DNA from 2 places in the Paenibacillus sp. FSL R5-0744 genome. Region 1 is predicted to be linked to the other one. Evidence: predicted binding sites of a transcription regulator. Region 1 holds the regulator's gene; the other holds the start of a gene.
The links. The regulator NrdR, encoded in region 1, represses ribonucleotide reductase genes. The targets are predictions, from matches to a motif close to AACACNATATATNGTGTT.
Positions count from the first base shown of each region.

Region 2: the regulator NrdR is predicted to act here: its motif matches at 2,472-2,489, upstream of MKY19_RS10465 (adenosylcobalamin-dependent ribonucleoside-diphosphate reductase).

Region 1 is NZ_CP150228.1:2,105,717-2,109,932, forward strand. It holds gene MKY19_RS09080 (MntP/YtaF family protein) at 1-685, shown strand, start outside; gene coaE (dephospho-CoA kinase) at 695-1,291, shown strand; gene MKY19_RS09090 (lytic transglycosylase domain-containing protein) at 1,288-1,851, shown strand; gene MKY19_RS09095 (alpha/beta-type small acid-soluble spore protein) at 1,931-2,149, opposite strand; gene nrdR (transcriptional regulator NrdR) at 2,314-2,790, shown strand; tRNA gene MKY19_RS09105 (tRNA-Ala) at 2,950-3,025, shown strand; tRNA gene MKY19_RS09110 (tRNA-Lys) at 3,036-3,108, shown strand; gene MKY19_RS09115 (hypothetical protein) at 3,625-3,846, opposite strand; gene MKY19_RS09120 (hypothetical protein) at 4,030-4,216, opposite strand, start outside.
Region 2 is NZ_CP150228.1:2,426,523-2,430,738, forward strand. It holds gene MKY19_RS10455 (YqhG family protein) at 1-515, opposite strand, end outside; gene MKY19_RS10460 (SNF2-related protein) at 512-2,257, opposite strand; gene MKY19_RS10465 (adenosylcobalamin-dependent ribonucleoside-diphosphate reductase) at 2,672-4,216, shown strand, end outside.

The DNA.
Region 1 (4,216 bases):
CGTTGGTATTACATATGGACTGCGTAAAATGAAAATACCATTGCTCTCCATTCTGATTATCTCGCTTTGTTCGGGGGTAGTTATCTGTGTATCTATGCAAGTGGGTGTTCTGCTTGCTAAGGTAGTGTCTCCACATGCAGCTTCTGAGGTTGGCGCTGTTATACTCGTGCTAATGGGGTGCTGGTCGCTCGTCCAGATGTTAATGCAGAAAGAGAAGGAACAGACAGGTGAGCGTAAAGTAGGTAGTGAAGAAAATGTGCTATCCACAGAAGCTCGGGCAGAGGTAGCTGTTGATACTGAAGATGTTGTAGAACAGGTTACCATGGCTCCTGAGCAGGCAAAGTCGGCTGTCTTTTCCCTTGAGTTACGACGATTGGGGATTGTTGTACAGATCTTACGTACTCCGTCTTCTGCAGATATGGATGATTCCGGGAGTATTTCTTCGATGGAGGCTATGCTGCTCGGGATTGCCCTCTCTCTAGATGCTTTTGGAGCTGGACTTGGCGCAGCATTGCTGGGGTTCAATCCGATATGGACATCACTTACAATTGCTCTGTTTAGTGGTACATTTCTATTGCTGGGCATGAAGACTGGATTAAGATTCGCCGGGAACTACTGGATGAAGCATGCTGCTGCACTACCCGCGTTATTATTAATTACAATGGGAATACTGAAGCTATTATGAGGTGAGTACATGATTATTGGCTTAACCGGAGGCATTGCATCCGGAAAAAGCACGGTGTCCGCACTGCTTGTGAGCAAGGGAGCGAGGCTGGTTGACGCGGATGTGATCGCCAGAGAAGTTATGCTCCCCGGTCATGAGGTGCTGGCTGCGGCTGTGAAACAATTCGGAAGCGAGATCCTCTCTTCGGATGGCACACTGAATAGGGGCAAGCTGGGGGACATTGTATTTCAAGACCCGGCGGCCCTGCAAGCCCTGAACAATCTGACGCATCCCGCAATCCGGCGGGAGATTAAAGAACGTATGAACAGCATGGAGGAAGAAGATCCAAAGAAGTTAACAATTGTGGATATCCCTCTTCTTTTCGAATCAGGACTCGAGAACATGTTCCATGAAATACTGGTGGTCTACGTGCCTCGTGAAGTGCAAATCGCTCGATTAATGGAACGTAACGGACTTTCTATAGAACAAGCAGAAGCACGCTTAAATGCACAGATGGATATTGAAGCGAAGCGTAACAAAGCGGACTATATCATTGACAACAGTGGCGAACTTGCGCACACTGAGCAACAGGTTGCTGTTCTTTGGGACAGGCTGGGCTTATCATGAAATGGTTACGTAAAAAAAGAGTCCTTCTTCTGTTATTCATTGGTTTTACTGCGATATTGTTTCTGAGTACGAACTGGATGTCCTGGTTTTATCCGATCCATTATAAAGATGAGATCCGTAAGCACAGCGTTAGGTACGATATTGACCCATTTCTAGTGGCTTCGATTATCCGAGTGGAAACGAACTTCAAAACTGGACGAGAATCCAGAAAAGGTGCTATAGGTTTAATGCAGCTTATGCCGGATACCGCCAAATGGGCCCTTGAAAAGGCCAAGCTTCCTGATGTTTCTATGGAGGAGCTAAAGCATGAACCATCAGCAAATATTGAATTAGGTACCTGGTATCTTTCAACATTATCCCGTCAATTCGAAGGTAAACCTACAGCGGTTATCGCTGCATATAATGCTGGACCGGGTAAAGTTCAAAAATGGCTGGATGAGGGGATCTGGGATGGAACGGATGCTACGATTAAGGATATTCCGTTTGGTGAAACCCGCCATTATGTACAGCGCGTCAACTATTACTATGATCAGTACACGGATATTTACAACGAATTCTAAAACCGTGTTATGTATAAAAAGAAGCATTAAACGATCTTGCGATCGTTTAATACTTCTTCAGTAAGCTTATGTGGACAGGTTATTTGTATTGACCTGCCAATTGTTGTTCTGCCAGGGTTACAAGACGTTTAGTGATGTAACCACCGATCGAACCATTTTCATAAGAAGTTTTATTGCCTTGGTAACCATCTGGGGAAAGCGTGATTCCGAGTTCTTGGGCAACTTCATATTTAAGTTGTTCCAAAGCACCACGGGAATTTGGAGCTACAAGGTTATTGGAGCTGTTGTTTTGGCTCATTGCTGTTCACCTCCTCTGTTGGTAACTGTATTATGTGCCGGACTTGCCATAATCATTACAATAAAAAAACGGTGATTTCTGGAAAAAATGAATTAGCCATTTAAAAGCCGGATGTTTAACATACCGGGACTAAAAACATTATGTAATAGGAAGTGATGAAGCTTATGAAATGCCCTTACTGCGATCACACAAATACTAAAGTGCTCGACTCGCGACCAGCGAATGAGAATAAGTCCATCCGCCGCAGGCGTGAATGTGAGCGTTGCAGCAAACGGTTTACAACCTTTGAAATGATCGAGGAAACACCGTTAATCGTGATCAAAAAAGACGGCAGCCGCGAGGAGTTCAGCCGTGATAAAATACTGCGTGGTCTTATCCGTGCTTGCGAGAAACGCCCCGTCTCTGTAGAACGTCTAGAGAAGATCGTATCTGAGGTAGAGAAATCCCTACGCGGTATCGCCGTAGCTGAGGTGGAGAGCCAACAGATCGGTGAGTTGGTTATGGAGCAGCTCTATCCAGTAGATGAAGTCGCCTACGTTCGCTTTGCTTCCGTATACCGCCAGTTTAAGGACATTAACATGTTTATGAAGGAACTGAAGGGTCTGCTATCTAAGAGCACTGGGGATCTGGACAGATTGTAGAGTTGTGGCTAGTCTAATGACTAAAAAAAGTGTTGACAGCGAAGGCGATTTTTTATATTATATAGGAGTCGCCTACGGCGCTTGGATTTGTCAGAATGACTTAAATACACCGAACTGAATTTTAGAATGTGTGATTACATACATCTGAAAATTACGTTTGGGGCCATAGCTCAGCTGGGAGAGCGCATCGCTGGCAGCGATGAGGTCAGGGGTTCGATCCCCCTTGGCTCCACCAAACTTCATATGGACTCTTAGCTCAGTTGGTAGAGCAGTAGACTCTTAATCTATTTGTCCAGGGTTCGAGCCCCTGAGAGTCCATCCTAAAAAAACGGCAGAAATGCCGTTTTTTTTGTTGTTCAGGAAGCGGAGTGACGATTTATTTGGTTTTGATCGTGGTATAGTTTGGGTAGATAAATCGTACAATGCAAAGAGAGCCGTGCGGAAACACGGCTCCCAGTGCAATAGCCGCTTTTAAGGGCGGCGGCTTTCAGGTATTACGGGCAGAAATAGACCGCATCCTTTGGACTAGGGCGGTCTATTTCTTTTTGAGGTAATTCAGAAGCTCAATGCTAAAAAGGTAGAACAAGTTGAAATGCAGGCTCTCCAGACCTATATTCCTGTTTGGCGCGAGGTATTTAAGAAAGCTTCTACTGCTAAAAAGAAAATGATGCTTAGTACGATCATTGAGTGTGTTAGGGTTTACCGAGATTCAGTAGAACTGACGTTAAAATTGAACATTAGCTCGTTTTTAGCGACTTCAAGTGTAAGTAGTCTAAAAGGTAATGATTATGATTTGAATGCTGGCAAGCAAGTGCATGGCATTCATTATGGAAATCAGTTTTCAGGCATTTTCCAGCCTAATTCATCATCCCACACGGCATCGATATCATCCAGGTGAACATGCCATTCACCACCGTCTACTTTTCTACGTATCTCGGTCAAACATTTCAACCAATGAAATAAATCGTTCAGCAAATCTTCAATCTGATCCGTCATGGACAGCTTGGTAGCGCCAGCAAAGATCTCCGTTGATCTGGACGAATCGAATTTGTACACTGTGAAAGACTCCGCCCGGTCTTTCCCTTCAAAATCCTGATCATAACGTTGGACAATGGCTGTGATTGCTTGTTGTTCGCTTTCTGTTAGGACGTATTCCCTCGTGCATGTGTAATAAATAGAAACACTGATAAGTCATTCCCCCCAAACATAGAAATGGATGCGATATCCAGTTCCTGTTTATTACCCTCCAAAAGTCGAAAGCAAACTAGGCCAAACCTGCATTCTGGCGCCGCATGAAGGACAATTCATTTCCCCGGCCAAATACGGCAATTGGTTCAAAAAAGAGGAATCGCCCAGCTGATCGGCTCGCTCCGCCAGTATTTGATGTTCCGCTTCAACGAATGCCTCAACGGGAGTAACCTCTTGT
Region 2 (4,216 bases), 320 kb from region 1:
CAAATTTGCTGCAGGCGCTTGCTACCATAGATGATATCTTCACGTCTTATCATACCGGGCCCAATTCGGGGCAGTGCAGGTATAATACCGAAGTAGCGGGCTAGGATGCTATCTTCTGGATTTGAGGAGGGGACATGAACCACATTAGATTCAGGTGATGTTGGATTCAATAGATCTGCGCTAGCCTCAGCATCTGTTGTGGCGCCCATCGCTGGGTTTCCGGTAATTGGCGGATTCAATGCTCCGATGCTGTGATTTACCGTTTGCGGAACTTCTATAGCTGCCTGGCTATCGTATTTTTCCGGATCAAATACAAAAGTGAAAGAGAGTGTCTCCGGATCAACACCAGTACGCTCCACGAATCCCCAATAATAAGGTCGATCTGTTAGCATTCTGTCAGCTCTTGGCGATAGCTTTACAGTTACGTGAATGGGCGATACTTCAATGATGGAGCATTCTGTCGCCTCCAGATAATCCATAACATGTTTGCGTACTTCCTGTGAGTTGAGGGTCATGTCGCAGTCTCACTTTCCTTTTTAATACCCTGAGTCAACTCACTTAGGGATTCACCGATATGATCAAGCTCATTTCGCAACTCTTCGTCGGAGCGGGATTCGAGCATGATTTTGTATAAACTTTTCTCCAGTGATTCTTTCTTCTCAAAGCGCTCCAGAATCACATCCAGCCCGCCAATGACCATTTCGAACATATTGATCTTCTCGTGTAGCAGATGCAGAATATGTTCTTCAATCGTGCCCTGTGTGGACAAATTATAGATAACCACGTCATTTTCCTGACCTAACCGGTGCACCCGCCCAATCCGTTGTTCTACTCTCATGGGATTCCACGGCAGATCGAAGTTGATCATATGGTGACAGAACTGCAGGTTTATGCCCTCACCACCCGCTTCAGTAGCGATCATGACTTGAGCACGACCGCGGAAGAGGTCCATCATCCAGTCCTTTTTACCACGATTCATCCCGCCGGAATAAGAAACACACATTAGCCCATGTTCGCGGAAATACTGAAGCAAATATTCTTGAGTCGCGCGATACTCTGTAAAAACGATGACCTTTTCATTCATTTCTTGAATGAGAGATAGTGTTGTTTCGGCTTTGGTATTGGTCTTAACCGTACGAAGTGTCTGCAATAGCTCCATCATCCGATCGCGTTTCGGCGAATCAGCAGGCAGCTTCTTGATCAGATTAACTAAAGTGATGAAGACGGCATCCCTACTGCTGCACACCTCACGCTGAAGCGTTACCAAGGAAAGCATGCTGCTAAGATTGCCGCCTGATTCCTGATACTGATCTTTAACAAAAGAAGTGACAGCGTCATATAATACTCTCTCTTCCTGTGAAAGAACTAGCGGAATATTACGGACTTTTCGTTTCGTAAAATTAACTGGACCTTCGCCACGCCGATTGCGGATCATCACCTTCGATAGCTCGTCCCTTAGCTGACCTTCATTCTTAGGTTGGCGTTTATCAACGACGAAATTGGAAGCAAAATCACCCTGATTTCCTAGTTGCCCCGGTTTCAGTAAAGTGATCAAATTAAATAGCTCGCCCAGATCATTCTGAACGGGAGTAGCGGTTAGGAGCAGGCAATATTTTTTGCGTAATTGCTGTACAAATAGATAATTGGTCGATTTCTTGTTCTTCAGCTTATGCGCTTCATCAATAATCAACATGTCATATTCATTTTCCAGCAGCATCTCTTTATGAGGATCGCGCTTCGCGGTATCCATAGATGCGACGACGATCGCATTCCCCCAGGAATATGCTTTTTTCTGTGCAACAGCAGAGATGCCAAACTTGGCATTCAGCTCGCGGACCCACTGCAATACGAGGGAAGCGGGTACCAGAATAAGCACTTTAGAGACTAGACCGCGGACAAGATATTCCTTGAGTACAAGTCCTGCTTCAATCGTCTTTCCTAGTCCAACCTCGTCTGCGAGAATCGCGCGGCCCGACATCTCAAACAAAACCTTATGCGCGGTATCGAGCTGATGAGGAAGCGGGGATAATCCGGATAAATGTTTCATGCATTGCAGCTCATCGAAGCTGGTTACTAGACCCGTTTGTTCACCTTGCACAGCAAGTTTGGACAGACGGTAGTCTCCCCACGGACCACCTTTATCTAGTTTGAGTTCTAGATCCTGTAGCCAATTCCGGTCAAAAGAAAGAGGAACAGGCAGTATAGGCGCTGACTTTCCACCTTTGTGAGGTAGAGAATTACGGAATAATTGCGTCATGGTACAGCCTCCTCAGGTGCTAATTTATATCATCATTCGTAGGAGTAGTATGCTCTTAAACAAGAGAATTCATAACCTTCTATTTTTCTTGATAGCCTTTAAAAAAGAGAGTAAAAGCGAGAAAACGCGGCAAGGTTTGCGATATTTCGGCTGCTTAACTCTATTTTCGAAAAAGACCTTCGATACAATATGTGGTATAGTTTAAAAGCTGACGCACACAATATATTGTGACAAAAGCATGAAAATGTGATTTTTTAAAGTGCGTAGCTGCTATTTGTTATTGACAAGATGAACTTCCTACATACACCCGTAAGACGGAAGATAAGTGTAAGGAAGTTTTTGTTGTGGGTCACAAAATGTACGCCCACACCTGAACTGGAACTAATATTTACTACATTGCGGGAGGTTTTTCTATTGGGTAAAGTGGAACGTAAGCAACGCCTTGAAGGGCTAAGTGAAAAAATATTTTTGGATCGTTATGCTTGGAAGGATGCCGACAGCAATAATGCTAAAGTGGGCGATGTTGTACTCGTTCTAACAAAAGATGATCCGAAGTTTCCCACGAAGGAAGTCGGAGAGATCGTAGAACGTAACGGCAGAGTCGTAACCGTGAAGACGCGCAGCGGCGAACTTGTGAAATCAGATGTTGAAAAGCTGACGCTTAATATAGAAAAAACACCAGAGGAAATGTGGGATCGTCTGTCTACAGCTATGGCTTCTGTGGAGAAGACGCCTGAGCTTCAAGTAGAATGGGCGGGTAAATTCCGTTCGATTCTGGATGATTGGAAGCTCGTCCCGGGTGGACGAATTGCTGCTGGTGCAGGCGCTAGTGAAGAACTAACCCTGTTCAACTGTTATGTAATTCCTTCTCCAAAAGATAGCCGTGGCGGCATTATGCAGACGTTGGCTGAAATGACAGAAATTATGGCTCGTGGTGGCGGTGTAGGGATTAACCTATCCTCTCTACGTCCACGCCGGGCAATTGTGAGAGGTGTTAATGGTTCTTCCAGTGGTTCTGTATCTTGGGGCGGTCTGTTTAGCTATACCACTGGATTAATTGAACAAGGCGGTAGCCGCCGTGGTGCACTTATGCTCATGATTAATGACTGGCATCCAGATGTGGAGGACTTCATTACCGTAAAGCAAACGATGGGTCAAGTTACGAATGCGAACCTTTCGGTATGTGTGAGCAATAGCTTTATGAAGGCTGTAAAAGAAAATCTGGATTGGGATCTCGTATTTCCGGATACTACAGATCCAGAGTACAACGATTTGTGGGATGGAGATCTAGACAAGTGGAAGGCTGCGGGCAAAAACGTTATTCATTATCGCACCGTTAAAGCGCGTGATGTGTGGCGCACCATTATTGAATCCGCTTGGAAATCCGCTGAGCCAGGCGTTGTGTTCATGGAATACTACAATCAGATGTCCAACAGCTGGTATTTTAATCCGATCATTTGTACGAACCCATGTGGGGAGCAAGGACTGCCAGGCTGGGGAGTCTGCAATTTGTCTGCTGTGAACCTGTCCAAATTCTACGATGAGAAGAATCATGATGTAGACTGGGAAGATCTCGCGACTACGACGCGTTATTCCGTACGTTTCTTGGACAATGTCATTGATAAGACGCCTTATCATTTCCCGGAAAATGAAGCGAATCAGAAAAACGAACGCCGTGTGGGTCTCGGAACGATGGGTCTTGCTGAGCTGATGATCAAATTGAACATCCGTTACGGTAGCCCGGAATCTTTGGCGTTTTTGGACAAGCTTTACGGCTTTATGGCTCGTGAAGCATACCTTGCTTCTGCAGAGATTGCTGGTGAGAAGGGATCCTTCCTAGCTTTTGACACAGAGAAATATTTAATGAGCGGCTTTATGAAAAATATGCTCGAAACGTATCCAGAGGTTGGTGAAGCGATCCGTAAACATGGCATGCGTAACGTTACAGTGATAACACAA